Regions from separate parts of the Kitasatospora sp. NPDC056651 genome, predicted to be linked through region 2. Evidence: riboswitches for the same ligand, from Rfam matches in the RefSeq annotation. Region 2 holds a riboswitch; each other region holds the start of a gene.
The links. A riboswitch is a leader RNA that binds a small molecule or an ion and turns the genes downstream of it on or off. The one in region 2 is predicted to bind thiamine pyrophosphate.

Region 1 (10,894 bases), on a different contig from region 2:
CGCCAACGCGGCCGCCGCCCTGGAGCTGCTCCAGGCGAGCGCCCTGGTGCACGACGACCTGATGGACCGCAGCGACACCCGCCGCGGCCTGCCCTCGGTCCACCGCCGCTTCGAGGCGCTGCACCGCGACAGCGGCTGGCGCGGCGACCGCGAGCAGTACGGCGCCTCGGCGGCGGTGCTGCTCGGCGACCTGCTGCTGATCTGGTGCGACGAGCTGTTCCTGCGCTCCGGTCTGGAGCCGGCCGCCGTCCTGGCCGCCAAGCCGGTGTTCGACCTGATGCGCACCGAAGTCATGGTCGGCCAGTACCTCGACGTGCTGGAGCCGGTGGCCGGCGACTCGACCGACGAGGGCGCGCTGGAGCGGGCGCAGACCGTCCTGCACTACAAGTCCGCGAAGTACACCATCGAGCGGCCGCTCCAGGTGGGTGCGCTGCTGGCCGGCGCCGGGCCGGAGCTGGTCGAGGCGTACGGGGCGTTCGGGCTGCCGCTGGGCGAGGCCTTCCAGCTGCGCGACGACCTGCTCGGCGTCTTCGGGGACCCGGCCGTCACCGGCAAGCCCGCCGGGGACGACCTGCGCGAGGGCAAGCGCACCCTGCTGGTCGCGCACGCGATGCGGGGCCTGCCGGCCGCCGACGCCCGGCACCTGGACGAGCGGCTCGGCGCGCCCGACCTGGAGGCCGAGGAGGTCGCCGAGCTGCGCGAGCTGGTCGCCGGCAGCGGCGCGCCCGAGCTGGTGGAGCGCCGGATCGACGAGCTGATGCGGCAGTCGCTGACCGCGCTGGAGGCTGCGCCGCTCGCCGACGAGCGGGCCCGCGCGGTGCTGCTGACGCTGGCCGAGGCCGCCACCGTCCGCAAGTACTGACGGACGGCGGCGGCCCCGGCGGGGCGGCCGGACCGAGGTGGTCGAGCCGGGACGGTCGAGCCAGGACGGTTCGGCCGGGACGGTCAGGCCGCGCGCACCCGGCGGGACAGCTCGGCGGCGGCGGCGCGCGGGTCCTCCGCCGCGGTGATGGCCCGCACCACGACGATCCGTCGGGCACCGGCGGCCAGCACCTCGTCCAGGTTGCCGAGGTCGATCCCGCCGATCGCGAACCACGGCCGGTCGGTGTCCTGCTTCGCCGCGTACGAGACCAGGCCGAGGCCCGGCGCCGGGCGGCCCGGCTTGGTCGGGGTCGGCCAGACCGGGCCGGTGCAGAAGTAGTCCACCCCGGGCTCGGCGATCGCCGCGTCCACCTCGGACTCGGCGTGGCAGGACCGGCCGATCAGCACGTCCTCGCCGAGGATCGCCCGGGCGGCCGGCACCGGCAGGTCGTCCTGGCCGAGGTGCAGCACGTCCGGCCGGGCCGCGTGGGCGACGTCGGCGCGGTCGTTGACGGCCAGCAGCTTGCCGTGCCGGCGGCAGGCGTCGGCGAAGACCTCCAGGGCCTCCAGCTCCTGCCTGGCCTCCAGGCCCTTGTCGCGCAGCTGGACGATGTCCACCCCGCCGGCCAGCGCCGCGTCCAGGAACTCGGCGAGGTCGCCCCGCTCGCGACGGGCGTCGGTGCACAGGTAGAGCCGGGCGTCGGCGAGCCGGGCGCGCGGCGTGTCCGCCGCCATCAGATCAGCATCGCCTGGGCGCGGCGCTTGACCTCGGTGCCGCGGTTCTCCCGCAGCGCCTGGATCGGGCTGCCGGGCAGCGACGGGTCCTCGGTGAAGAGCCACTCCAGGATCTCCACGTCGTTGTACCCGCAGTCCCGCAGCACGGTCAGGGTGCCGGACAGGTGCTTGACCAGGCCCGGGCCGTCGATGAACGCGGCCGGGACCTGGAGCGACTTGTTGGGGCCGCGCCGGACGGCGATCAGGCCGCCGTTCTTGACCAGGTCACGCACCTCGGTGACCCGGACCCCCCACTGCTCCGAGATGTCGGGCAGGTACATCCAGTCGGTGACCAGGGCTTCAATCTTGCTTTCGATCTCACTCACGCCACCAGACTGCCACCTCCACGGCCCGCCGCGCACCAGGCACTACCCCGCGACGGCCGCCTTCAGCGGTACCGCGGGGTCGGCGGCGCGGGCCGGGTCCAGCGCGGTGCCGGCCTCGATCAGCTTGCGTCCCTGGGCGAGGTCGCGCGGGCGGTCCACGGTCAGCAGCGCGCTCGGCACCCCGTCGCGCAGCCAGAGCACCGACCAGGCGGCGTCCTCGGGAGCGCCGCGCCACAGCAGCTCGTCGCCCTCGGCGTGCCGGCCGGCGTACTGGACCATCCGCCCGAACTGCTCCGACCAGAAGTACGGCACCGGGTCGTAGTCCGGCGCGTCCGCGCCCAGGACGGCGGCGGCCACCGCCTCCCCGGACTTCAGGGCGTGGTCCCAGTGCTGGACGGCCAGTCGGGCGCCGGCCCGGGCCGAGGGGTAGCTGACGCAGTCGCCGGCCGCGAAGACGCCGGGCACCGAGGTGCGCAGCCGCTCGTCCACGACCACCGCGCCGGCCGCGTCCAGCTCGACCCCGGAGCCGGCCAGCCAGCCCGTCGCGGGCCGGGCGCCGATGCCGACCACCACCTCGTCGGCGGGCAGGTGCGAGCCGTCCGCCAGCAGCACCGCGCCGGGCTCGACGGCGGCCACGCCGACGCCGCAGCGCAGGTCGATCCCGGCCTCGGCGTACCAGGCGGCCATCGCCGAGCCGAGCCCGGTCGGCAGCGCACCGGGCAGCGGCGCCGGGCCCGCCTCGACCACCGTCACCTCGCAGCCCGCCCCGCGGGCCGCGGTGGCCACCTCGGCGCCGATCCAGCCCGCGCCGACCAGCACCAGCCGCAGCCCGGGGCGCAGCAGCTCGCGCAGCGCCAGGGCGTCGTCCAGGGTGTGCAGCAGGTGTGCCCGCTCGGCGCCGGGCAGGGCCCGCGGGACGGCGCCGGTGGCGATCACCAGCGAGTCGTACGGGAGGTCGCCACTGTCGGTGTGCAGCACGCCGGCGGTGAGGCCGGTGGCGCGGCGGCCGGTGAGCAGCTCGACGCCGAGATCCCGGTAGTCGATGCCCAGGGTGGTGGAGTCCTCCTTGCCGAGCAGGACGTCCTTGGAGAGCGGCGGCCGGTCGTACGGCGCGTGCGGCTCGTCACCGACCAGCGTGATCCGCCCCTCCCAGCCGCCCTGCCGCAGCTTGAGGGCGCACTGCGCCCCGGCCAGCCCGGCTCCGACAACGACCACCCGATCCGTCCCGCTCAGCTCTGCCACGCCCGTCACTGTACTCAGCGGCCCGCGGCCGCCCCAGGGCCCGGCGCCCCCTGCCCACCCCTACTTCCGGCCTACGTCCGGCGGCGGTGCGCGGGGTCGGGGCTGCGGCCGGGGGGCGGGACGCGGGTGGCGGGGCGCGGGTGGGGAGCGGGGCCACGACCGGGCCGGAGCCTCCCCGTCCACCCCTCGCACGGGCCTTCGGCCGGGCCGTCCCCCGGCGTTAAGGTGGGATGACCACACGGGAGCCCGGCGTACCGGGCTGAGAGGCGGGCTGGCACGGCCCGCGACCGTCCGAACCTGATCCGGGTCATACCGGCGAAGGGAGAAGAGCAGCTTTGTCACGCTTGGCCTCAGGCACCCACGCCGACGTGCTGGTGATCGGCGGGGGCATCATCGGCCTCGCCGTCGCCTGGCGCGCCGCCCAGCGCGGAGTGCGGCACGTGGCCGTGGTCGACCCCACCCCCGGCGGCGGCGCCGCCCGCGTCGCGGCCGGGATGCTCGCCCCGGTCACCGAGCTGCAGTACGGCGAGGAGCCGCTGCTGCGCCTCGGGATGGCCTCGAACGAGCGGTACGCGGCCTTCGCCGCCGAGCTCACCGAGGCGAGCGGCGGCGCGGACACCGGCTACCGCCGGTGCGGCACCCTCGCCGTCGCCCTGGACTCCGACGACCGCGAGGAACTGCGCGAACTGCACGCCTTCCACCACCGGCTCGGCCTGGACTCGACCTGGCTGACCGGCCGGGAGGCCCGCAGGCTGGAGCCGATGCTCGCCCCCGGCGTGCGCGGCGGCCTACACGTCTCGAACGACCACCAGGTGGACGGCCGCCGGCTGCTCACCGCCCTGCTCGCCGCCTGCGAGCGCGCCCACGTCACCGTCCACCGCGCCGAGGCCGTCGAGCTGCTGGTCGAGGACGGCCGGGCCACCGGCGCCCGGCTGAGCACCTCGGAGACCGTCACCGCCGACCAGGTCGTCCTCGCGGCCGGCCCGCACAGCCACCGGCTGCCCGGTCTGCCCGAGGGGGTGCTGCCCGCGATCCGCCCGGTGAAGGGGCAGGTGCTGCGACTGCGCGTCCCGGCGGCCTACCGGCCGTTCCTGTCCCGCAACGTCCGTGCCGTGGTCCGCGGTCAGCACCTGTACCTGGTGCCGCGCGAGAACGGCGAGCTGGTGGTCGGCGCGACCACCGAGGAGCAGGGTTACGACACCACCGTCACCGCCGGAGGGGTGTACGAACTCCTGCGCGACGCCCACGAGTTGGTCCCGGGGATCACCGAGATCCCGCTGCTGGAGAGCTCGGCCGGGCTGCGTCCCGGCTCTCCGGACAACGCTCCGCTGCTGGGCCCGACCTCGCTGCCCGGGCTGGTCGCCGCCACCGGCCACTACCGCAACGGTGTGCTGCTCACCCCGGTGACCGCGGACCTGGTCTCCGAATACCTGGCCACCGGCGAAGTACCCGAGCTCGCAAGGCCGTTCACGCCGCTGCGCTTCTCCCCCGACCGCTCCACGACGAAGGCCTCCGCATGACCGAGACCACCCGGACCGAGACCGCCCCGGCCGAGATCGCCCTGACCGTCAACGGCGAGCCCCGCCGGGTGCCCGCCGCGACCACCCTCGCCGAGCTGGTGCCCACCGTCAGCGCCGCCCCCACCGGCGTCGCCGCCGCCCTCAACGAGGCCGTGGTGCCCCGCAGTTCGTGGTCCGAGACGGTGCTGGGCACCGGCGACCGGATCGAGATCCTCACCGCCGTCCAGGGAGGCTGAACCATGGCCGACGACCTCCTCACCATCGCCGGGGCGACCTTCTCCTCCCGGCTGATCATGGGCACCGGCGGAGCCCCCAGCCTGGAGGTCCTGGAGCGAGCGCTGCTCGCCTCCGGCACCGAGCTGACCACCGTCGCGATGCGCCGGGTCGACGCCTCCACCCAGGGCTCCGTGCTGGACGTGCTGACCCGCAACGGCATCCGCGTGCTGCCCAACACGGCCGGCTGCTTCACCGCCGGCGAGGCCGTGCTGACCGCCCGGCTGGCCCGCGAGGCGCTCGGCACCGACTGGGTGAAGCTGGAGGTGATCGCCGACGAGCGCACCCTGCTGCCGGACCCGATCGAGCTGCTGGACGCCGCCGAGACCCTGGTCGACGACGGCTTCACCGTACTGCCGTACACCAACGACGATCCGGTGCTGGCGCGCAAGCTGGAGGACGTCGGCTGCGCGGCCATCATGCCGCTGGGCTCGCCGATCGGTTCGGGCCTGGGCATCCGCAACCCGCACAACTTCCAGCTGATCGTCGAGGGCGCGGGCGTCCCGGTGGTGCTGGACGCGGGCGCCGGCACCGCCTCCGACGTCGCGCTGGCGATGGAGCTGGGCTGCGCCGCGGTGATGCTGGCCTCCGCGGTGACCCGCGCTCAGGACCCGGTGCTGATGGCCGAGGCGATGCGGCACGCGGCCGAGGCGGGCCGGCTCGCCCACCGGGCCGGCCGCATCCCGCGCCGCTTCCACGCCGAGGCGTCCTCCGCGATGGCCGGCCGCGCCGACCTGGACACCCGGGAGCGCCCGGCGTTCTGAGGCCCCGACCTACGAACGACCCGCGCACGACCCGGCCCCCACCTGGGCCCCGGCGTGTCACAGGCCGGGCACAGCCGGGCCCGGAGGCTGTGTCCTCCGGGCCCGGCCCGTCGCTTCGGCACTAGACTCTCCGGGTGGACATGGCATTGCACGACCCCCTGATCGGCACCCTGCTCGACAACCGGTACCGGGTCGAGCAGCGCATCGCCACCGGCGGGATGTCCACCGTCTACAAGGGCACCGACACCCGCCTGGACCGGGTGGTCGCACTCAAGGTGATGCACCCCTCACTGGCCGGCGACGAGGGCTTCACCGCCCGTTTCATCCGCGAGGCCAAGGCCGTCGCCAAGCTCACCCACCCCAACGTCGTCAACGTCTTCGACCAGGGCGCGGACGGCGGCCACGTCTTCCTCGCCATGGAGTACGTGCCCGGCCGCACCCTGCGGGACCTGCTGCGCGACCGCGGTGCGCTGTCCGTCCGGGCCGCGCTGGACGTCCTGGAGCCGGTGCTCGCCGCGCTCGGCGCCGCCCACCGGGCCGGGCTGGTGCACCGCGACGTCAAGCCGGAGAACGTGCTGATCACCGAGGGCGGCCTGGTCAAGGTCGCCGACTTCGGCCTGGTCCGGGTGCTCGGCACCGCCGACGGCGCCCCCACCTCGACCACCACCGCCACCGGCGGCACGGTCATGGGCACCGTCTCCTACCTGGCCCCCGAGCAGATCCTCCCGGACGCCCCCACCGACCAGCGGGTGGACGTCTACGCGTCCGGCATCCTGCTGTACGAGATGCTCACCGGCCGGCGCCCGCACACCGGCGACAACCCCGTCCAGGTCATGTACCGGCACCTGCACGAGGACGTCCCGGCGCCCTCGCTGGTCGCCCCCGCCGTCGGCCCGGCGCTGGACGCGATCGTGGCCGGCGCCTGTGCCCGGGCCGCCGACGCCCGCCCGTACGACGCGGTCGAGCTGCTCGCCGCCCTCCAGCGGGTCCGCCGCACCCTCACCCCGGCCGAGCTGGACGCCGAGCCGCCCGCCTCCACCCGCCCCAGCCCGCGCTACCCGACCAGCGAGCCGACCTCGGTGATCCAGCAGCTGCCGCGGCCCGCCGACGCCCCGCCGACGGAGCGCACCAGCGTGCTGGACATGCCGGCCGAGCTGATGGACCAGCTGCTCACCGAGCCGCGCCCGTACGACGAGCCGGCCCCGGTGCGCCGCCGCCGGCCGGGCGCGCCGCGCCGCTTCCCCCGCAAGCCGCTGATCTGGGCGGCCGCGGCGGCCGCCCTGGTGCTGGCGATCGGCGGCGTCACCTACGGGATCTCCGAGGGGCTGTACGGTTCGGTGCCGAGCGTGCTCGGCAGCGACCGGGCGCAGGCGCAGCGGGTGCTGGACAAGGAGGGCCTGCACGGGAAGTTCGTCGAGGCGTTCAGCGAGTCCGTCCCGGCCGGGCAGGTGATCTCCACCGATCCCGGGGTGGGCGCGCGCACCCGCAAGAGCGACAGCGTGACCGTCACCGTCTCCAAGGGCCCCAAGCGGATCGCGGTGCCGGACCTGGCCGGCAGGAGCGCCGCCGACGCCGCCGCGGCGCTGACCGGCGCCCAGCTGATCAAGGGCACCGTGACCGAGACCTACGACGACACGGTGCCGGAGGGCTCGGTGATCAGCAGCTCGCCCGCGGCCGGGCAGCTGCTGCAGGAGAACAGCGCGGTCTCGCTGGTGGTCAGCAAGGGCATGGTGGCGGTGCCGAACGTCACCGGGATGAGCAAGGACGAGGCGCAGAAGACGCTCCAGGCGGCGGGCTTCACCATGCAGACCAGCGGCTGGGACGTGTTCGGCGCGGTCACCTCGTCCGGCCAGTCGCCGGTGGCGGGCGAGCGGCGGCCGCAGCGCAGCGCGGTGACGGTGAAGTTCTCGCTGTTCTAGGTCCTGGGCGGTCGATCCTGGCGGATCAGCGCAGCGGCCCGTCGCCGGGCTCCTCCTGGTAGGAGTAACGCTGTTCGCGCCAGGGGTCGGCGAGGTTGTGGTAGCCGCGTTCCTCCCAGAAGCCGCGCCGGTCGGCCCGCATGTACTCCACCGCGCGCACCCACTTGGGGCCCTTCCAGGCGTAGAGCCGCGGCACCACCAGCCGGACCGGGAAGCCGTGCTCGGCGGTGAGCGCCTCGCCGTTGCGGTGGGTGGCGAGCAGGGTGTGGGGGTCGGCGAAGTCGGCGAGCCGCAGGTTGGCGCTGTAGCCGTACTCGGCCCAGACCATGACGTGGGTGACGCCGGGTGCCGGGGGCACCAGGTCGAGCACGGCGGCGGCCGACACGCCCGTCCACTCGTTGCCGAGCACCGAGAACTTGGTCACGCAGTGCAGGTCCGCGACGACGGTGGTGCGCGGCAGGGCGTTGAAGGCCTCGAAGTCCCAGCTGTGCTTCTCCGCCGAGGCGGTGGCGCCGAACACCTGGAGGTCCCAGGTCAGCGGCTTGAAGCGGGGCACCGGCCCGTAGTGCAGGGCGGGCCAGCCGCGCTGGGAGCGCTGGCCCGGGGGGAGCCTCGGGTCAGACGGCGGAAGCGGTTCGTGTTTCGGCTGACCCATGGATCCATGGTGACAGACGGCGGGCGGGCCCCGGTGCGCGCCCCTTTCCGCCGCTCGCGCCCCTCCCAAATCGGATATTCCGACACATGTCCTAGTGAGTGTGAACTTACTGGAATTTCCGCCCGAACCGGTGCCAGGATGCCCAGACGCGGGACCCAGACACGGGACCCACGGCCGGACGAGCGCAGGAGGCATCACCATGCAGGGCGATCCCGAGGTCATCGAGTTCCTCAACGAGCAGCTCACCGCCGAGCTGACCGCGATCAACCAGTACTTCCTGCACGCCAAGATGCAGGAGAACTTCGGCTGGACGAAGCTCGCCAAGTACACCCGGCACGAGTCCTTCGACGAGATGAAGCACGCCGAGACCCTCACCGACCGGATCCTGTTCCTGGACGGGCTGCCCAACTACCAGCGGCTGTTCCACGTCCGGGTCGGCCAGACGGTCAAGGAGATGTTCGAGGCGGACCGCCAGATCGAGGTCGAGGCGATCGACCGGCTCAAGCGCGGGATCGTGGTGATGCGGGCCAAGAACGACGTCACCTCGGCGAACATCTTCGAGGACATCCTGGCCGACGAGGAGCACCACATCGACTACCTCGACACCCAGCTGGAGCTGCTGGAGAAGCTCGGCGAGGCGCTCTACCTGGCCCAGGTCATCGAGCAGCCGGACTCCTGAGGGCTCAGGCCGCCCGGAGCGGGATCACCGGGGCGACCCTGGGGACCACCGGAACGGCTCCCGGCACCACCGGGGCCGGAACCACCGGAGCCGGGTTCTCCCGGGTCGCGGCCTCCGGGTCCGCGAGACCGAGCTTCGCGGCCAGCCGGGCGGTCGGGCAGGGCCGGGCGCCGTGCTCGCCCAGCATCGCCTGGATCCGGCGCACGCAGGACCCGCAGTCGGTGCCGGCCTTGCAGCCCTTGGCGATCTGGCGCGGGGTGCTGGCACCGCCGTCCATCGCCCGCTTCACCTGGTCCTCGGTGACCGCATGGCACATGCACACGTACATCGCGGACTCTCCCGGTGGGTGAAGCGGAGTGGATCTTGACTAAGGCTTGCCTTAGTTCACTAAGCCTCACCTTACCTGGCGATCCGGGCACGAAGAAGCCCCTCCGGGCTCGGGAACCCCGAATCCGGAGGGGCCTTCGTCACACTCGGTGCCGGCCGGGGCTCACTGCCCCCGGTACATCTCCGCCACCAGGAACGCCAGGTCCAGCGACTGGCTGCGGTTGAGGCGCGGGTCGCAGGCCGTCTCGTAGCGCTGGTGGAGGTCGTCCACCAGGACCTCGTCGCCGCCGCCGACGCACTCGGTGACGTCGTCGCCGGTCAGCTCCACGTGGATGCCGCCCGGGTGGGTGCCGAGCGCGCGGTGCACCTCGAAGAAGCCCTTGACCTCGTCCAGGACGTCGTCGAAGCGGCGGGTCTTGTGCCCGCTGGAGGCCTCGAAGGTGTTGCCGTGCATCGGGTCGCAGATCCACACCGGCTTGGCGCCGGAGGCGGTGACCTTCTCCACCAGGGTGGGCAGGTGGTCACGGATCTTGCCCGCGCCCATCCGGGTGATGAAGGTCAGGCGGCCGGGCTCGCGCTCCGGGTCCAGCTTCTCGATCAGGGCGAGCGCGTCGTCCACCGAGGTGGTCGGGCCGAGCTTCACGCCGATCGGGTTGCGGATCTTCGAGGCGAACTCGATGTGCGCGTGGTCCAGCTGCCGGGTGCGCTCGCCGATCCACACCATGTGGCCGGAGACGTCGTACAGCTCGCCGGTGCGCGAGTCCACGCGGGTCAGCGCGGTCTCGTAGTCGAGCACCAGCGCCTCGTGCGAGGAGAAGAACTCGACGGCCTTGAACTCCTCCGGCTCCACGCCGCAGGCGCTCATGAACGCCAGGGCGTTGTCGATCTCCCGGGCGAGCTGCTCGTAGCGCTGGCCGGCCGGCGAGTTGCGGACGAAGTCCTGGTTCCAGGCGTGCACCTGGCGCAGGTCCGCGTAACCACCGGTGGTGAACGCGCGCACCAGGTTGAGCGTCGCGGCGGACGCGTTGTACATCCGCTTCAGGCGCTCCGGGTCCGGGATGCGGGACTCGGGGGTGAACTCGAAGCCGTTCACCGAGTCGCCACGGTAGACCGGCAGGGTCACGCCGTCGCGGGTCTCGGTCGACTTGGAGCGCGGCTTGGAGTACTGGCCGGCGATGCGGCCGACCTTCACCACCGGCACCGAGGCCGCGTACGTCAGCACGGCGGCCATCTGGAGCAGCGTCTTCAGCTTGTTGCGGATGTGCTCCGCCGAGACACCGTCGAACGCCTCGGCACAGTCACCGCCCTGGAGGAGGAAGGCCTCCCCGCGCGCCACGGCACCGAGCCGGGCGCGCAGCTGGTCGCACTCGCCGGCGAAGACGAGCGGGGGATAGGACGCGAGCTCGGCAAGGGTCTTGCGCAGAGCCTCTTGGTCCGGCCATTCAGGCTGCTGCGCCGCGGGCAGGGACTGCCAGGAGTGGGCAGCCCTCGATGTCTCAGTCGTAGCGGTCACATCGCCAAGGCTACGGGGTGACTGGAGTGGCACGTGACCAT
Region 2 (10,894 bases):
CCTGCCCGGCGTGCAGGGTCGGGCCGCAGCGGCGGGCCAGCCCCTCGGTGTAGAGCAGCAGGGTGTCGCCGCGTTCGGCGGTGAACTCCACCCCGGGGGCCTCCCAGCAGGTCAGCATGCCGAGCGGGGCGGAGAGCGAGGTCTCCACGAACTCGGCGCCGTGCCGGCCGACCAGGACCGGCGGGCAGTGTCCGGCGCCGGCCAGGGTGATCCGGCGCTCCTCGGGCTCGACCCAGGCGTAGACGGCGGTGGCGGTGCGGGCGGGTTCGGTGGTCTTGAGCAGCAGCTCCAGGTCGCCCAGCACGGAGACCGGGTCCTCGCCCTCCAGCACGGCGTACGCCCGCAGCGCGGCCCGGACCCGGCCCATCGCGGCGGCCGCGCCGGGGGCGGAGCCGGGGCCGGCGCCGGGGCCGTCGCCGGAGACCGAGCCGACGGTGAGGCCGAGGGTGCCGTCCGGCAGCGGGATCGCGTCGTACCAGTCGCTGCCGGCGGAGTGCTCCAGGCCGGCCGGGACGAGCCGGGCGGCCAGTCGCAGTCCGGCCGCGTGGGGCAGCCGGTCCGGCAGCAGGCCGCGGCGCAGCGCCTCGGTGGTGCGCGCGATCCGGTCCGATTCCAGCTGCTTGGCGAGCAGCGGCGAGGCGATCTCGCAGTAGTGGCGGGCCAGCGAGCGCTGGCACTCGGTCGGTTCGGCGGGCCCGTCGTAGAACCAGAGGGCGGCCGCGAGCGGGCCGTCCTCGTCGGTGGCGAGCGGCAGGCCGAAGGCGCCGCCGAGGCCGAGGTGGACGGCGAGTTCGCGCAGCCGGGGGCCGATGGCAGGGTCCTCGGCGAGGTCGTGGGAGTGCAGCTGGTCGGGCCGGTCCTGCTCGCGCAGCAGCCGGGCCAGCAGGCTCTGTTCGGCCGGGACGGTCTCCAGGGCGCCGAGGCTGGCGCGGTCGAGGGCGAGGCCGACCGGCTGTCCGGGCCCGCCGCCGGGCAGCCTGGTGACCAGCATGCCGCGCCGGGCGCCGAGCATGGTGGCGCCGGAGGCGAGGACGGCGTCCAGGGTGGCGGCCAGGCCGCGGGTGCGGGCGAGCAGCTCGGTGTGCTCGTGCAGGCTGGTGATATCGGACAGGCGTCCGGCCAAACGGTCCTGCACGGCGGCGGAAGGTGCCGTGCGGTCGTCCGACGGGCCGTCCTCGCGGTCCGGGCAGGCCGGGTCGTCCTGGGCGTCGACGGAGCCGGGCGTTCCCGGCGGGTCGAGGACGGTGAGCCCGCCTGCGCAGCCGGGTCCGTCCGGCTCGGCGGTCGGCGTCGACGGAACGGCCGTCGACGGGTGGGACTCGTTCATGCCGCCACTCCTGACGCGGTGCTACGTGCCATGCGAAACCCCCAGATAAGGCCAATGTGGAGCGAGCACGGCCGAAGGGCGTGTTTCGCCTCGATTCGCTACTACTCGTCATTGATCGACAGCAATGCCACCACTTCTACACAGGCCATTCGGGGCATGTCCAGATCCAGGACGGCGCCGTGGCCGTTTCCTCATCCACCGTGCCCCGACCGGGGGCGCGGGGCCCGCGCACGCGCCGGCCGGGCCCGGAGGCATGGAGCGGGCCGCGAACGGGCAGAACCGGGAGGACGGTCCGGGCGGCCGTCCGGATCGTATGTCCGTGCCGCCCGTGAGCCGCTCCGGCCGGAACTCTCTCACTCGTACGGTGGAACCAAACGCGCCCGGGCGGCGTCCATCCGGTCGCGTACGGGATTCTCGTTCCAAGGGCTGTTCCAGTGCGCGGCCCTTTCAGTCGTGCTCCATCCCCGCTCCACGTCGAAGCCGCGCCGTCCGTCCTGCCGCCCGCCCCGCCCGTGCCGCCCGGGGCCGTGCCGCGGCGGGCCCGCGCGGAGGATCCCGACGGACGCCCGCGGGGTGGAGCGAACCGAGCGGTCAGGGAAAGGAACGAGCGCCATGCGTGAGAACCCGAAGGACCGGTCGGAGGCACGTGCCGCCCGACTGGCCGCGGCCCTGACGGCCGCCGTCGAACACCGCTGGCCCGTGGTGCCGGGCACCGTGCCGCGTGACGGCCGCTGCTCCTGCGGTGACCCGGACTGCACCGTCCCCGGCGCGCACCCGCACGACCCCTCGCTGCTGGCCGCCACCACGGACGCCAGGATGGTGCGCTGGTGGTGGGAGCGGCAGAGCCCGGACGCGCCGGTGCTGGCCGCCACCGGCTCCGCGGTGTCGGCGGTCAGCCTGCCCGCGGCGGCCGGTGCCCGGGCGCTGGTCTACCTGGGCGCGCTGCGGCTGCCGCTTGGCCCGGTGCTGGCGATGCCGGGCCGCTACGCGCTGTTGGTGGCCCCGTACTCGCTGGACGTGCTCGGTGAGATGCTCGCCCAACTCCCTTGGGTGCCAGGCTCGTTGCGCTATCACGGGCCGGGCGGCTTCCTGCCGCTGCCGCCCGGTGGCGCGGCCGGGAGGGTGCGCTGGGTGCTGGCGCCGCGGCCGGGCGCCGGCGGGGTGTGGCTGCCGCAGGTCGGGCCGCTGCTGGGGGAGTTGGTGGAGGCGACGGTCCGGCTGGACAGCGGACGTTCGGCCTACTGAGGGCGCCGGAACCGGGCCGGGCGTCGGGGCCGTCCGCGGGCGCCGGAGATCGGGCGCTCCGGAAAAAGAAAAGATCCGGCCGCTGGCGACGGGGGATGCACCAGCGGCCGGACTCTTTAGACAGTAACAAGGATCTGCGCCCGCGCCAATTTCCAAGACGCCCTGCACGCCCGGAAATTGCGCGTTCACCACGACAATGTGACGCGTATCACGCCGATCCCGCGTGCTTTAGTTCAGGGTGACCTGACGGTTCACCAGGTTCGCCCGGGCGCGCCGCTCCTCGGCGGTCAGCGGGGTCCCGTCGGCGAGCACCGCGGCGAGCCGCTCGGCGAACTCGGCGGCCGGCTTCTCGCAGTCGGCGGCGGTCATCGTGAGCGGGAGGTCCCACACCGGGACGGTCAGGCCGTGCGCGCGGAAGGAGCCGACCAGACGGGTGTCCGCGCCGAGCGAGGCCTCGCCGGCCGCGTTCAGCCGGGCCAGCGCGTCCAGCAGCTGCTCCTCCGGCACGGTCATCACCCAGCGCAGGTGGTTCTTGTCCGGGGTGCCGCACCAGTACGCGGCGTCCACGCCGGCGAGCTTCTCGGTCGGGATGGCCGAGGCGTTGGCGCGCTCCAGCGAGGCGGCGACCTCGCCGGCGGCGGACTCGGCGTCCTCCAGCCAGAACTCGAAGCCGGCGTGCACGGTGGGCTCGAACGCGGCGGTGGTGTCCAGCAGGTCCTGGAGGCGGCGCCCGCCCGGGACGGTCCGGCGGGCCGGCACGGGGCTGCCCGGCTCGGTGGCCAGGGCCAGCTCCAGGGCGTCGGCGAGGTCGCGGCTGAGGTCGCCCGAGGCGGACTGGGTCTGGAGGCCGAGCAGGATCGAGCCGTCCTGGCGGCGCAGGGCCGGCCAGGCCAGCGGCAGCACGGTGGCCAGGGTGACCGAGGGGACGTCACCGCTCGCGCCGTCGGCCACCCCGGCGGCCAGCTCCAGCGGCACCGTGGCGGCCGGCACCAGCTCGCGCAGCGCCACCCAGTCGGCCTCGCCCGGCAGGCCCTCGAACGGGCGGTGCACCAGCTCCTGCACCGCGTGCGAGGCCTCCCGGCCGTGGCACGCCTTGTACCGGCGGCCCGAGCCGCAGGGGCAGTCCTCGCGGGCCCCGACCGCGGGGATCTCGCCCGTGACGGCGGTGGTGGACTGGCGCTGCGGCGCCTTCTTGGCGGCCTTCTTGCCCATGCTGCGGCTCTCCCGGGAACGGTGGTCCTGTGTTCCGGGAAGCCTAACGACACATTCCCCGCGCCCGGCTCACGCGCTACGGGCATCGTCCCCGGTGCGCCGGGCGTGCCGGGCCCGGGCGGGCAGCGCGGCCCAGACCGTGACCTCGCCGGGGGAGTCGCGCACGCCCCAGTCGCTGGCGAGCTGGCCGACGATGCTCAGGCCGCGGCCGCCGCGCGAGGTCAGCGAGGGACTCGCGGGCAGCGGCCGGGTGGTCGCCCCGCCGTCGGTGACCTCCAGGGTGAGCACCCCGTCGGCGTGCATCTGCCAGCGGACCAGCACCCCGCCGTCCGGCTCGGCGGAGCCCTCGGCGGACTCCCGGCCGCCCGGTGCCGGGTGCGGCCCGGACGGGACGCCGACCAGCACCTGCCCGAGCACCTCGGCCCGGGCGCTGCGGCCCAGGGCCGCCAGCGGGCCGAGCGGACGGGCGTACCGACAGGCATTGCTCAACAGCTCGGAAAGGATCAGAACGGCATCATCGATGACCGGTTCCGGTATCTGCCGGTCACCCAGATCTCGACGCAGTCGGCGCCGCGCGACCCCGACACTCGCCGGGCCGTGCGGCACTGCCATGGTCGATGAGGTCGGCCCAGCTTCTATGGGCACAGCACGCGCCACCATCAACGCCACCCCCGGACCTCCTTCAGCGTTTGCCGAGGGAGAGATGCCCCTTGGTAATGCGTCGGAAACGAGCACCGGACGATCCCGCGAGTCCATTTCGAGCACAGCGACCGACAGTCGACATCAGGTCATTCCACGCTCACCCTCCGTCGCCCGGGTGAATGAATTCCGGCAATTTCGAGCAAGGAAGGTTTGACTGCCGACCAGAGTGATCGGATCGGACGGCTATCGCGCTCGGTGCGCGGGCGGATCACCGGCCGAGCTGCGCCAGCACCGCCGCGGGCCGGTTGGTGATGATCGCGGACACCCCGAGCTCCAGGCAGAGCTCGACGTCGGCCGGCTCGTCCACCGTCCACACGTGGACCTCGTGCCCCAGCTCGCGCAGCCGGGTCACCAGCTGCGGGCGGGCCCGCACCAGCTCGATGCCCGGACCGGCGATCCGCGCCCCGCCCGGCAGCGGCGAGCCCGCGCGCAGCCGGCCGAGCAGCGGCAGCTGCCGCTCGAACAGGAAGACCCGCCGGTACTCCGGCGCGGCGGCGGCCACCCGGTTCAGCGCGATCGAGGAGAAGCTCATGATCCGGGCGGACGGGCGGTCGCCCTCACGGTTCGCGCCGATCTTGAACCGCTCCAGCGTCCGCAGCAGCTCGGCCTCCACCCGGCCGCGGAAGCGCACCGGGTGCTTGGTCTCGATCGCCAGGTCCACCGGGCGGCCGCACTCCACCACCAGCTCCAGCAGGCGCTCCAGCCGCAGCACGCCGCGCAGCTCCGGGTCGGTGCTGGGGCGGCCGGTCTTCCAGGCGCCGAAGTCGTACGCCTCCAGCTCGGCGAGGGTCATCGCCGAGACGGTGCCCCGGCCGTTGGAGACCCGGCCGATCCGGCGGTCGTGCACGCACACCAGCGCGCCGTCGGCGGTGACCCGGACGTCGCACTCCAGCGCGTCCGCGCCCTCGTCGAGCGCGCGCCGGTAGGCCGCGAGGGTGTGCTCGGGCAGGGCGTGGGAGGAACCGCGGTGGGCGATCACCTGGACGGGAGGCGCGGTGCGCGCCGCCGCCGAGGACAGGTCTGGGCTGGTCACGGGCCCAACGATAGGCGGCGGAAGTGACGCGCGGACGAAGACGGCCCCAACCTGTGGGGCCGTCTTCGTCCGCGACTCGTCCTCGTGCCGGGCGCCTCGGCGCCGGCCGCCTCAGCCCCGGGCGCCCCGCCGGCTGAGCGGGGTGAGCGCCCAGGTGACCAGGGCCGGCACCAGGAAGGCGAACAGCGAGGCGGAGGTCCACTCCCGCGGGGTGAAGTGCAGCGCCTCCTGGGCGGAGGTCCAGAAGTCCGTCCACCAGCCGGCCACGGCGGTCGGCGCGATGAACTGGTAGACCGCGAAGCCCAGCAGCCACGGCAGCAGCATCAGCCAGCGGGACGGCGCGTCCGCGGAGAGGTTCCAGCCGTGCCGTCCGGCGCCGAGGAAGTAGTCCACCGCGAGCACCGCCAGCAGCGGCACGAACACCGAGCCGATCAGGCCGAGGAAGCCGTAGTAGGTGTCGGTGAACTCGTCGATCTGCAGCGCCAGCACGGTGATCAGGACGCCGATCGCGCCGGAGAGCACCCGGCGGTCCACCTTCGGCAGCAGGTTCTGCACCGACATCGCGGTCGAGTACACGTTGGCGAAGGACTGGTCCGTCTCGCGCAGCACCAGCACCAGCAGGAACAGCCAGCCGGCCCAGACCCCGAGGAAGGAGTCGAAGATCCGGTTCGGGTCGCCGTCCGACTGCAGCAGCGCCATCAGGCCGAGCACGTAGCACCAGACCTGGGCGATCGTGTAGCCGGAGAAGCTGCCCCAGAAGGCCGAGCGCGGGGTGCGCGAGTGCCGGGTGTAGTCGGCGGCCAGCGGAACGAAGGAGATCGACACCGCGATCATCGCGTCGGTGGCGCCCAGGAAGCCGTGCCAGTTGCCCGCGCCCGGGTCCGGCACGCCCTGACGGCCCAGCTGGACGGTGAAGTACACCATCGCCACCGCGACCGCCCCGGCCACGAACCGGCGCAGCACCGCGATCGAGCCCAGCGGCCAGATGGTCAGCGCGGTGGTCAGCGCGCCCGCGAGCAGGACGAACAGCCAGCGGTAGCCGCTGGTGTGCGCGACGGTCTGGGCGCTCGCCGAGATGGTCAGCAGCTCGAACACGCCCCAGCCGACGCACTGCACGATGTTCAGCACCGTCGGCAGGTACGACAGCCGGGTGCCGAACAGCCCGCGCAGGTTCGCCATCGCGGGGGCGCCGGTGCGGGCGCCGATCACCGCGGCCACCCCGAGCATCGCGGTGCCGACCGCCGTACCGACCGTGATCGCGGTCACCGCGGCGGCCAGCGACAGCTCGCTGCCGCGGGCGCCGAGCACGGTGGCGGCGGTGGAGAAGCCGATCAGGCTGACGCCCAGGTTCATCCAGAGCGCGAACTGGTCCCGGAAGCGCAGCGTGCGCGGCGGTTCGGTGTCCAGGACCAGCGGGGCCTCGACGTGCTCGACGTGCTCGGCGCGCTCGGCGCGCTCCAGGACGGCGGTCGCGGCGGTCCCGGTGGGTGCGCCGCCCGCGGGGGGCGTGGCACCGGGGAAATCCTCGGACGCGTTCGCGTCCGGAGAAGAGGATGGCGAAGCAGGCGGCATGGCCGATACTCCCTACGCCGGCATTACCCGGACAGGTTCCGGCGGTCAGCGCCCCCTCGAACGTCCGTCACTCCGGTGGCGTACGGTCGACATGCGCACTCTCAGCCTGGTGGGTCCAAGCTCCCGCGTGTCAGTTGTGAGCGACAGGCTAACCGGGACGGGGGCGAACCCCCAAGGCCGAGGGGTGCGCGGTCCGCATCGCGGGACACCCGGCGGGGAGGGGAGCCTCGGCCGACGGTACCGAGGTCGGGGCCGGCTAAGGATTCTTATGAGTTCTTCAGAGGGGTCCTTACGGCAATCGAATCGACAGTGCGAAAAACTATGGTCCTTGGTTCTGCCAGCTATGGAGGTCGTCCGTGAGCACCGAGCGCGAGGTTGGGCCCACCGGGCCGCAGGGGGAGCAGCCCGCCGGCCCGGGAGCGGCTGAGGCCGCTTCCGACGGCCCCGCTCAGGGCGGGCACCAGCCGACCATGGCGTTCCGCCGGGTGCCCGAGCCCGGGGCCGCGCCCGTCGACGGCGTCCCGGCGGAGGGTGTTCCGGCGGAGGGTGGGCACAAGCCCACCGTCGCCTTCACCAAGGTGCCCGCACCGGAGGCGCCCGTCGCGGAGGCGCCCGCCGCGCCCATCGCGCCCGCCGTCCAGGAGCCGGCCGTCGACCCGGCCACCGGCTACATCGACGCGCCGCCGCCGGTCCTGCCGCCCGCCCCGCCCGCCGCCCCGGCCCTGCCGCCGTCCGGCAACCCGTACGCCACCTCGGCCCAGGGCGTCCCGGCCGCCGGCGCGCACGAGGGGTACGGCGCGCACGAGGGGTACGGCGCGCACGAGGGGTACGGCGCCGCTCCGGCCGCCCCCGGCGCCCCCGCCGCGCACGGCCACCACCCGTTCGGGGCCGGTCAGCCGCTCGGCGGCTGGGGCCCCGCCCACGACTCCTCCGGCGGCGCCGGCTACCCCGGCGGCCCGGTCGGCTACCCGGCCGAGTACGCCGGCGGTCCCGGCGGCCCGGGCGGCCCGGGCAAGAAGCGCGGCGGCCTGGTCGCCCTGCTCGCGGCCGTCGCGCTGGTCGCCGGTCTGGCCGGTGGCGCGCTCGGCGTGACCGTCGCGAACCGCGCCGACAGCAGCAGCTCCGCGAACGACCACCGCAGCACCACCATCCAGGCCAGCGACACCCAGAAGAACGAGCCCAGCCCCGGCTCGATCGCCGCCATCGCGCAGAAGGCGCTGCCCAGCGTCGTCACCATCAAGGCGCAGGGCAACGGCGAGTCGGGCACCGGCACCGGCTTCGTCTTCGACACCGAGGGCCACATCCTCACCAACAACCACGTGGTCGCGCCGACCCTCAACGGCGGCAAACTGACCGTCAAGTTCGCCGACGGCAGCTCCTACAACGCCTCGGTGCTGGGCCACGCCGAGGGCTACGACGTCGCCGTCGTCAAGATCGACAACCCGCCCAAGAGCAAGCTGGCCCCGCTGCCGCTGGCCGACTCCGACAAGGTCAACGTCGGTGACGCCACCGTCGCGATCGGTGCGCCGTACGGCCTGGAGTCCACCGTCACCAGCGGCATCATCAGCGCCAAGGACCGCCCGGTGGCCTCCGGCGACGAGACCGGCGCGCAGGCCTCGTACATGAACGCCCTCCAGACCGACGCCTCGATCAACCCCGGCAACTCCGGCGGCCCGCTGCTCGACTCCGGCGGCGCCGTGGTCGGCATCAACTCGGCGATCCAGTCCAACGCCTCCGCCAACGGCCGGGCCGGCAGCATCGGCCTGGGCTTCGCCATCCCGATCAACCAGGCCAAGTGGGTCGCGGACACCCTGATCAAGACCGGCAAGCCGGTCTACGCCAAGCTCGACGTGCTCCGCAACGACGACTACAAGGGCGACGGCGCGCAGATCCAGACCAAGGACATCCAGGGCCAGCCGGCCGTCACCCCCGGCGGCGCGGCCGACAAGGCCGGCCTCAAGCCGGGCGACGTCATCACCAAGCTCGGCGGCGCCCCGATCGAGAACGGCCCCGCCCTGGTCAGCCGGATCTGGACGCACAAGCCGGGCGAGACCGTCGACGTCGAGTACACCCGCAACGGTCAGACCTTCAACACCAAGGTCACCCTGGCCGAGCGCGTCGGCGACCAGCCGTGACCTCCGGGCCCACCGAAACGTGTGCACCGAACCCCGCCGGACCCGTTAGGCTGACCTCCGCCTGGAGAGCTGCCCGAGCGGCCTAAGGGAACAGTCTTGAAAACTGTCGTGCGGTGACCCCGTACCGTGGGTTCGAATCCCACGCTCTCCGCCGGTAGGAGAACCACCTGCTCAGGGCGGGTGCCGACATCGTTCGGCACCCGCCCTCGGTGTTTTCCGGCGGGGCGCGGAAGGTCGGGGTTGACCCTGACACGGTGGCAGGGGGTGGAGTGGTCACACCATGTTGAACATCGGAGACTTCGCCAAGCACGGCCGGGTGTCGGTACGGATGCTGCGCCACTACGACGCGATCGGACTGCTGCGGCCCGCCCGGGTGGACCCGGTCAGCGGGTACCGCCTGTACGAGGCCGCCCAACTCGCCCGGCTCAACCGGGTGATCGCGCTCAAGGAGCTCGGCTTCACCCTGCAGCAGGTGCGGGCCGTCCTGGACGAGCGGCCGGACGCGGCCGAACTGCGCGGGATGCTGCGGCTGCGGCGGGCCCAGCTCGCCGAGGCGATCGCGGCCGACGAACTGCGGCTGGCCCGGGTGGAGGCGAGGCTCCGGACGATCGAGAGCGAGGGGACCATGTCCGCACACGATGTCGTCGTGAAGCCGGTGCCGTCCGTCCGGGTGGCCCAACTGACGGCAGTGGCCGCGAGTTACGAGCCGGAGGACATCGGGCCGGTGATCGGACCGCTGTTCGCCGAGCTGTGCCGGCGGCTGGCCGAGGCCGGGATCGAGGCGACCGGGCCGTCCGTCGCCGACTACCGGGACGCGCCGGAGGGCGACGGCTCGGTGCTGGTCCTGGCCGCCGTCCCGGTCGGCCCGTCGGCGCGGCCGGACGGGCACGGCTTCGAGGTGCGCGACCTGGCGCCGATCGAGGAGGCGGCGACCATCGTGCACCGCGGCTCGATGGACGCGGTGCTGGGCACCAGCCAGGAACTGGCCCGCTTCATCGAGGAGAACGGCTACCGCTCGGCCGGCTACGCCCGGGAGCTGTACCTGGAGTGCCCGGAGGACCCGGCCGGGTGGGTCACCGAGCTCCAGGAACCGGTCGTCCGCCGGTAGCGGCGCTTGCCCTCGACCGGGTCGAGGGCCCTAGCGTCGCCCGGCGTGACCACCACCACCGACGCACCGACCCGCGGCGCGGCGACCCGCCCCGCGCTGCCCCGGCCGTACCTGCTCTGGCTGGTCGGCACCCAGGCCGGGCTGCTGGGCGACGCGGCGCTGTACTTCGCCCTCGGCTGGGCCGCCTCCGCGCACGGCGGCGGCGCGGCCGGGCTGGTCCTGACGGCGATCACCGTGCCGCGCACCGCGCTGGTCCTGCTGGGCGGCGCGGTCGCGGACCGGTTCGGCGCCCGCCGGGTGATGCTCGCCGGGGACGCGGTGATGCTGGCCGCGACCGTCGCGCTGGCGCTGACGGCGGCCGACCGGGGGACGCCACTGTGGCTGCTGGTCGCGGCGGCGGCGGTGATCGGGACGGTCGACGCCTTCTACCTCCCGGCGAGCGGTTCGATGCCGCGCCGGCTGGTGCCCGCCGACCGGCTGCCCCGGGCGCTCGCCCTGCGGCAGGCCGGTGGGCAGGGCGCCGTCCTGCTCGGGGCGCCGCTGGGCGGCCTGCTGGTCAC
Region 3 (7,706 bases), on a different contig from region 2:
CCGGTCGCGTCGATCACCATCGTGCTGTCGTAGCGCCCGCCCTCCTCCGCCTCGATCGTCACGCTCTCCAGCGGCACGTGGGTGCCCACCGGCCCCCAGAACCGGACGAACCGCTCCGGCTCGAAGTACGCCTCGAAGGCGTCCGCCGGAGCGCCCGGCAGCTCGCGGGTGATGGTCAGCTCGCCCAGGTTCTCGGTCATCCCGGTGTCTCCTCCGTGTCACGTGATCGCTTGCACAGGGGTAGACCCCGGCCGCCCCGAGAACTCATCGCTCCCCGCGAAAGTTTTTTCGGCCCCGGCCCCGGCCCCGGGGCGACACCGCGTCCGCGAGTGCGTGGACACCGCGCGCGGACACCGGATGGTCTTCGGCGGCGCCGTGGAGAGGCCCGGAACGGCGTAGCGCCGCCCCGGGGCGATCGGGGCGGCGCAGTCAGGGTGATGACGGCACGTCAGCCCATCGGACTTCGGCGTCGCCGTCCTCGTTCACGGCGACGGATCCCCCCCTGGCCTCAGGCCCGCGCGGCTACTTCTTCGGCGTCAGGCAGAGCACGAACTTCTCGTTGTCCATCTGCTGGGCGAGCGCGTCGAAGTCGCCGCCACAGGCGTTCGCGTCGAAGGTGTTCTCGATGACCTTCGACACCGAGTGCGTGGCCTTGCCGCTGTCGCAGCCGACCGTGTCGACCGACGGGTGGTCCTCGCTTCCGGTGACCCGCACGCAGTCACCGACCTTGGCGCGCACCGGTCCGTCGACCGCGTCGATGACGGCGACCTTGATGATCGCCACCACGCCGATCAGCACGAGCGTGCCGAGCACCGAGAGCATCTTCTTGCGCTTGCTCTTCTTGGGCGCCGGTGCCGGTGCCTGCGCGGCCTCGGCGTACGGGAACGGAGTCGCGGCAACCGCCTCGGGCGACGACGGGGCCTGCGGGCTCTGCGGGATGGTCATGGATTCCTCGGGTACTCGTGACACAGCAGGTAACGCGCCGCACCCTATCGGCGCCCTTCCTGCGCATTTCCGACAACCACGGCGATATCGTCCAGCGCGTGATTCAAGCGAAATGCAAAAATTGGACAATGAATTGAGGCATCGACACCACGACGGCCCTCATCACGCACGCGAACCGGGGCCGAGCAGCCGGCGCAACGCGGTGGGTGTGTGTCCCACGTGCTCGCGGACGGTGCGCGTCAGGTGCGCCTGGTCGGCGAAGCCGAGCTGTGCCGCCAGGTCGGCGAGACCGGGCGCGCCCTCGGCGAGTCGGTCCATGGCCCGGGTGACCCGTACGCGGTTGCGGTAGCGCGTCAGCGAGACGCCCATCTCCCGTGAGAACAGCCGGCTCAGTCGGTAGGGCGACACCTCCAACAGCGCGGCCAGACCACAGAGCCCCCCGGCCTCCGGCACCTCGGCGCCGATCGCCTCACGTGCCGAGGCCACCAACGCCCGGTCGGCCGGTCCCGGGCGGACGGTCGGCTCGCCGACCACCACCGCGACCAGACCCAGCAGTTCCTCCGTCAGCGCGTAGTCGATGTCGCCGGTGCCCGCGGCGGCGACGAGACGACGGTGGGCGAGATCGACGCGCGCGTCCACGTACAGCGCCGTCGCGGCGAGAGGGCGCCCCAGGAGGGAGGGCTCGAAGCTGACCGACGTGCAGACGTCGCCGCCGGCCGGGTGCGCGAAGCGCTCCTCCTCACCCGGCGCGCCCAGGTAGGCCACGGTCGGGTCCAGATCGGCCTCGGCCCCGTCGGCCCGTCGCCGGAACCTGCCGCGCCGGACCAGCACCAGGCGGTGGTCGTCGCGCGTCTCCGGCTCCGACCACCGGACGTGGTCGGAACGGCACCCCACCACCGCCACGGTGACTCGTCGACCTCGATCACGGGGCGAGGCGGGTCGCCTACACCGTCATCGGCGGGAGCCTCCACCCGTCCCACCACCACGCCTCCATGCAGGCGCTGCCGGAAGCCGGGGGCCGGACGAGGTTCGTGTGGCACACCGACGTCCTGCCCGACACCCTGGCCGCACCGATCGCCGAGTCCGTCGAGCACGGCTCGGCGGTCATCCGCCGCGCGCTGGAAGCCGCAGCGCCGTCCGGGCCCGCACCGGGACCCGCCGCGACCGGCTGACGCGACGACCGGGCGCCGCCCCGAGCGAACGACGCGGGGCGGCGCTTCGGCGGGACGGCGTCAGCCCCGGACCGGCACATTGGCGACCATCAGCGATCTGCGCACTCCAGGAGTTCCGCCGCCGGGGTGTGGTTTCCGGTCACTGCGGCACCCGCCATCGCCGAGGCGGCCGTGGCCGGGTCGGTGCCGGGCGGCACCACCAGCAGCAGGTAGTGGTCCTGGAAGCCGCGGGTGACGCTGATCGTCGCGTCGCTGCCGGCGAACCAGTTGATCCTGATCGTCAGGCCGTTCGCGGCGACGGACCTGGGCACGCCGTCCCACGCCGAGGTGTCGAGTCCGACCCGGACGATGCGCCCGAAGTGGGCGCCGAGGGCGGTGATCAGGTCCGGCAGTTCGGCGAGGACGCGGTTCGAGCGGGGCCACCAGGCGCCGTCGAAGACGCCCTCCCGCGACATCGTCGGCTCCAGCTCCAGCCGCGGCAGCAGCGGGGCGCCGGGCACCGACCACGGCCCGGAAGAGGCGGAAACGGGAAGAGGAATCGGCATCATGCGAAGCCGCCCGTCCGGTCCACGAGGGACCCGTCACGACCCAGGGCGACGTCGGCGCTGATGCCGGTGTGCGGAATGTCCTCGGTTGTCTGCCTCCCACGGTACTCCGCGGTGGTCTCCTCCGGGCCGCCCCCGTCGGAGTGGTCTCAGGGCTCCAGCCGTTCCTGGTCCCGTCCCGGTACACCGGGCGGACCGCGATCAGCACCACCTCACACCGGCGCGGCCCGTTCACCTGGCCGACGATGGGCCTGGCCCTGGCCGCGCTCGCGATGCGGATCAAGCACCGGCTCGCCCTGCCTGTCGTAGGGCAAGGGAGACCAGGACGGCGAACGCCGCTACCGCGGTCAAAGTGCGGGCGACGTTGAACAGTTCCCATCGACGCAGGATTTCCACGTAGTCGGCGGGCGGTGCGGTGGCGGCCCACTGCTTGATGCGGCCGTTGATCGGGACGTTCCCGAACCGGGTGATCAGGAAGGACGTGACGATCAGGGCTCCCGCCGTGCCCGCGAGGACCCGGGTGCGGTCGCGCGCCGAGGCGGCCAGGGCAAGAGAGCCGAGGGCCGAAACCGCCATCGCCCCCTGCATGGTGATGCCGTTCATCTTCATCAGCTCGGTGTGGAAGTGGAGCCTCATGTCGAGCGGCACGGAGTTGAAGGTCGGAACGAGGTTGGCGGCGCCGTAGCCGAAGGCTCCGGCGAGCAGGCCGGCGGACAACAGGGACACTCCCAGGAGGAGCCGGATGCGCTTGGTCCCGGCCCTGGCCTCGGCCTTCGATTCCGTGCGTGCTCTCGCGTTCTCCATGTGATCAATCCTGCGGCCGGGCAGGCGACATCTCCAATTGAAAATTCTGCTGCGAGCCAGAATCACCAGTTATGGAAGGCCAGTTGCGCCGCTTCGACTCCGTCGTCGAGGACGGTGGTCGAATGAGCGGTCCGAGGGCGGTGCCGGGAAGCTCCTCCGCTTCCCGGCACCGCGTCTCCGCCGGCGGCCGGGTCAGTCCGCGAGGGGGAGGTAGACCTTGTTGCCCTGGGCCTTGAACTCCTCGGACATGGCCTTCATGCCCTCGACGGCCTCCTCGTCGTACTCGGGCGAGGCCGCGCCGTTGCCGAACTTCTCATTGATGGATTTGCTGATCTTCATCGAGCAGAACTTCGGACCGCACATCGAACAGAAGTGGGCGGTCTTGGCGGGCTCGGCGGGGAGCGTCTCGTCGTGGAAGCCGCGGGCGGTCTCCGGGTCGAGGGCCAGGTTGAACTGGTCCTCCCAACGGAACTCGAAGCGGGCGTCGGAGAGGGCGTCGTCCCAGGCCTGGGCGCCGGGGTGGCCCTTGGCCAGGTCGGCGGCGTGGGCGGCGATCTTGTAGGTGATCACGCCGGTCTTGACGTCGTCCCGGTTGGGCAGGCCCAGGTGCTCCTTGGGGGTGACGTAGCAGAGCATCGCGGTGCCCCACCAGGCGATCATCGCGGCGCCGATGCCCGAGGTGATGTGGTCGTAGCCGGGGGCGACGTCCGTGGTCAGCGGGCCGAGGGTGTAGAACGGCGCCTCGTCGCAGATCTCCTTCTGGAGATCCATGTTCTCCTTGATCTTGTGCATCGGGACGTGGCCCGGGCCCTCGATCATCACCTGGACGTCCCGCTCGCGGGCGATCCGGCCGAGCTCGCCGAGGGTCTTCAGCTCGGCGAACTGCGCCTCGTCGTTGGCGTCCGCGATCGAGCCCGGGCGCAGGCCGTCACCGAGCGAGAAGGTGACGTCGTAGGCGGCGAGGATGTCGCAGAGCTCCTCGAAGTTGGTGTGGAGGAAGTTCTCCTGGTGGTGCGCCAGGCACCAGGCCGCCATGATCGAGCCGCCGCGCGAGACGATGCCGGTCTTGCGGCGCGCGGTGAGCGGGACGTAGCGCAGCAGCACGCCGGCGTGGACGGTCATGTAGTCCACGCCCTGCTCGCACTGCTCGACGATGGTGTCCCGGTAGACCTCCCAGCTCAGCTCCTCGGCCTTGCCGTCCACCTTCTCCAGGGCCTGGTAGAGCGGCACGGTGCCGATCGGCACGGGCGAGTTGCGCAGGATCCACTCGCGGGTGGTGTGGATGTTGCGGCCGGTGGAGAGGTCCATGACGGTGTCGGCGCCCCAGCGGGTGGCCCAGGTCATCTTCTCCACCTCCTCCTCGATCGAGGAGGTGACCGCCGAGTTGCCGATGTTGGCGTTGATCTTGACCAGGAAGTCGGTGCCGATGATCGCCGGCTCCACCTCCGGGTGGTTCACGTTGACCGGGATGACCGCCCGGCCGCGGGCCACCTCGGCGCGCACGAACTCCGGCGCGAGGCCCTCGCGCAGCGCCACGAACTCCATCTCCGGCGTCACCACACCCCGCTTGGCGTAAGCGAGTTGGGTGACGGCGGCACCACCGCGGCCGCGCAGCGGGCGGCGCGGGCGGCCGGGGAAGACGGCGTCCAGGTTGCGCAGGTTCCCGCCGCGCGGCGAGGTGTGCTTGATCCCGTCGTCCTCGGGGCGCGGCTCGCGGCCGTCGTACTCCTCGACGTCGCCGCGCTGGCGGATCCAGGCGTCCCGCAGCGCGGGCAGGCCGCGCCGCACGTCGGGTTCGTAGGACGGGTCGGTGTACGGGCCGGAGGTGTCGTACAGCGGAACGGTCCGGCCGTTGGTGAGCAGCACCTCGCGGTACGGGACCCGGAGGTCCGGGCGCGACCCCTCGCGGTGGGCCTTGCGCCAGGCCGGGGTCGGGTAGCCGGTGCGCTCGCTGCTGGGGGCGCCCTGGACAGACTGCGGCTGTGCTTCGAACGTGGTCATCAGACCTCTACTCCCTACGCCGGCATTACCCGGTCAGGTTCCTGCGGTCGACGCAGCCGTCGGTCCGTCCGTCGACGTCCCGGTCAGCGTCCTCTCAGCCCGGTGCTCCGAGCTCCCGCGTCGCAGGCGGTGTTGCCTGCACACGACGCCCAACACGGTAGCGAGCGGATCGCCGCAGGTCCAGGGGGCGTCACGGGCGCGCGCCGGGGGCGCCCCGAAGCGGAACGTGTCCTACCGCACCCGCATAATGCTCACCAACACTTCGCAGACACCCCATCAGGGCGGGACCGTCATCGAGCTGGCCGGCTCCTCCGACCACGCCACGATCACCGACAACGTCGTGGGCCTGGGCACCGTGCAGCTGTCCGCCGGTTCGATCGCGGGGACCACCGCCGACTACAACGCCGTGCGGTGGCCCGGCAACGACACCTACAAGTGGGCCGGCGCCGTCTACAAGACCGCCGCGGACCTGTACGCCGCGACCGGCCAGGGCAGGCACGACCTGAACACCGGTGTGGCGTTCGACGGCGCCTTCTACCCGTTGTCGGTCCCCAAGACCGTCAGCGGTCTGGGCTTCAGCGCCGCGATCGACTCCGCCGGCCCGGACCTGCCCGGTGTTCCGCCCGTCGACCTGCTCGGCCACGGCCCGGTCGCCCACCCCGACGCCGGCCGGACCGGCCCGGACGGCGTCCGCGACCGCGGCGCGTACGAGGTCGTGGGCCTCCAGGACGTCCGGCTGGAGACGCGCGGGGTCGAGCACCCGCCCTCGACCGGCCCCGCGCCGTTCGCCGTCGAGCTCACCGCCACGGCGACCAACACCTGGAACACCAAGCTCGACTACACCTTCGACTTCGCCGACGGCACCGCGCCGGTGACCTCCGCCGAGCCGACCGTGCGGCACACCTACGCCGCGCCCGGAAGCTACCGGCCGAAGGTCACCGTCACCGACGGCCGCGGCGGCTCGGTCACCGGCGAGCCGGACCAACCGGTCCAGGTGAACGAGGACAAGCCGCTCGCCGCCGCCGTCGCGGTTGCCCAGGACGACGGCAGCGACCCGCTCGGCGTGAAGGCCACCGCGACCGCCACCGGCCCGTACCGGATCGCCCGCTACTCCTTCGACTTCGGCGACGGCACCGGCCCGACCGTGCCGAACGCGGTCCTGTCGACCGAGCGCCACGTGTACGCCAAGCCCGGCACGTACACCGTGAAGACCGTCGTGACCGACGACGCGGGATCGACCGCGACCGGCACCCGGCAGGTCACCGTCGACTACGCGCCGTCCGGCTTCACCGCGATCGCCCCGACCCGCATCCTGGACACCCGCCAGGCCGGCTCCCGGATGCTCGGCCCCGGCTCCACGATCGACCTGGACGTCCGCAACCGCGTCTCCGGCTCGGCCGGGAACCTGGTGCCCCTCGGGGCCACGGCCGTGGTGCTCAACCTGACCGCCACCCAGGGCACCTCGACCAGCCACCTGGACGTCTACCCGTCCGCCGCCGCCCGGCCGAGCACCTCGAACGTGAACTTCGGCCCCGGCCAGGACGTCGCCAACCTGGTGACGGTGCCGATCGGCCCGAACGGCACCGTGGTGGTCCGCAACAACTCCGGCAACGTGCACGCCGTCGCCGACGTGCTCGGCTACTTCACGGCCGGCAGCACCGACCGGTTCGCCTCCGTCGCCCCGGCCCGGCTGCTCGACACCCGGTCCGACAACACCCCGCTGACCTCGGGCAACGCCCGCCGGCTGAAGATCGCCGGCGCGGGCGGCGTCCCGGCGGGCGCGACCTCGGCGGTGCTCAACGTGACGGCCACCGAGTCCACCTCGGCGGGCTTCGTCGCGGTCTACCCGGGCGGGACCCAGCGCCCCGCGGCCGGGTCCAACCTGAACACCGTGCCGGGCCGGAACATCGCCAACCAGGTGGTGGTCCCGCTGGGCGCGGACGGCAGCGTCGAGCTCTACACCAACGCCTCCCGTTCGCACCTCGTGGTCGACGTCTCCGGCTACTACGGCCCGGACGGCAAGGGCCTGTTCACCCCGGTCACGCCGAGCCGCCTGCTCGACTCGCGGGAGAGCGCCCCGTTCGGGCCCTTCTCCAGCCGTACGGTCGGCGGCGTGCCCGCCGGCGCGACCGCCGCGGTGGTCAACCTGACCGCGACCGGGACGGTCGAGTTCACCCACCTGACCGCCTGGGCCACCGGGACGGCCAAGCCCGGCACCAGCAACCTGAACGCCAGCCCG

Region 1: linked by a shared signal. The riboswitch ahead of thiO (glycine oxidase ThiO) and the one ahead of ACFRAR_RS30790 (purine-cytosine permease family protein) in region 2 are both predicted to bind thiamine pyrophosphate.
Region 3: linked by a shared signal. The riboswitch ahead of thiC (phosphomethylpyrimidine synthase ThiC) and the one ahead of ACFRAR_RS30790 (purine-cytosine permease family protein) in region 2 are both predicted to bind thiamine pyrophosphate.

What each region holds. Positions count from the first base shown of each region.
Region 1 is NZ_JBHTWX010000014.1:7,690-18,583, forward strand. Features, by position in the region: gene ACFRAR_RS08345 (polyprenyl synthetase family protein) at 1-862, shown strand, start outside; gene thiE (thiamine phosphate synthase) at 946-1,596, opposite strand; gene ACFRAR_RS08355 (Rv2175c family DNA-binding protein) at 1,596-1,961, opposite strand; gene ACFRAR_RS08360 (NAD(P)/FAD-dependent oxidoreductase) at 2,004-3,212, opposite strand; TPP riboswitch at 3,432-3,544, shown strand; gene thiO (glycine oxidase ThiO) at 3,548-4,723, shown strand; gene thiS (sulfur carrier protein ThiS) at 4,720-4,959, shown strand; gene ACFRAR_RS08375 (thiazole synthase) at 4,963-5,760, shown strand; gene pknB (Stk1 family PASTA domain-containing Ser/Thr kinase) at 5,901-7,679, shown strand; gene ACFRAR_RS08385 (sulfite oxidase-like oxidoreductase) at 7,705-8,334, opposite strand; gene bfr (bacterioferritin) at 8,534-9,013, shown strand; gene ACFRAR_RS08395 (bacterioferritin-associated ferredoxin) at 9,018-9,329, opposite strand; gene ACFRAR_RS08400 (class II 3-deoxy-7-phosphoheptulonate synthase) at 9,504-10,853, opposite strand.
Region 2 is NZ_JBHTWX010000105.1:9,513-20,406, reverse strand. Features, by position in the region: gene ACFRAR_RS30815 (PP2C family protein-serine/threonine phosphatase) at 1-1,327, opposite strand, end outside; gene ACFRAR_RS30810 (bifunctional DNA primase/polymerase) at 1,940-2,572, shown strand; gene ACFRAR_RS30805 (DUF5926 family protein) at 2,801-3,784, opposite strand; gene ACFRAR_RS30800 (ATP-binding protein) at 3,854-4,273, opposite strand; gene ACFRAR_RS30795 (glycerophosphodiester phosphodiesterase) at 4,695-5,519, opposite strand; gene ACFRAR_RS30790 (purine-cytosine permease family protein) at 5,631-7,091, opposite strand; TPP riboswitch at 7,084-7,228, opposite strand; gene ACFRAR_RS30785 (S1C family serine protease) at 7,448-9,226, shown strand; tRNA gene ACFRAR_RS30780 (tRNA-Ser) at 9,290-9,377, shown strand; gene ACFRAR_RS30775 (MerR family transcriptional regulator) at 9,507-10,334, shown strand; gene ACFRAR_RS30770 (MFS transporter) at 10,380-10,894, shown strand, end outside.
Region 3 is NZ_JBHTWX010000103.1:863-8,568, reverse strand. Features, by position in the region: gene ACFRAR_RS30425 (SRPBCC domain-containing protein) at 1-200, opposite strand, end outside; gene ACFRAR_RS30420 (hypothetical protein) at 523-945, opposite strand; gene ACFRAR_RS30415 (helix-turn-helix transcriptional regulator) at 1,108-1,839, opposite strand; gene ACFRAR_RS30410 (hypothetical protein) at 1,938-2,117, shown strand; gene ACFRAR_RS30405 (DUF5994 family protein) at 2,207-2,617, opposite strand; gene ACFRAR_RS30400 (DUF1772 domain-containing protein) at 2,942-3,466, opposite strand; gene thiC (phosphomethylpyrimidine synthase ThiC) at 3,659-5,467, opposite strand; TPP riboswitch at 5,462-5,596, opposite strand; gene ACFRAR_RS30390 (PKD domain-containing protein) at 5,715-7,706, shown strand, end outside.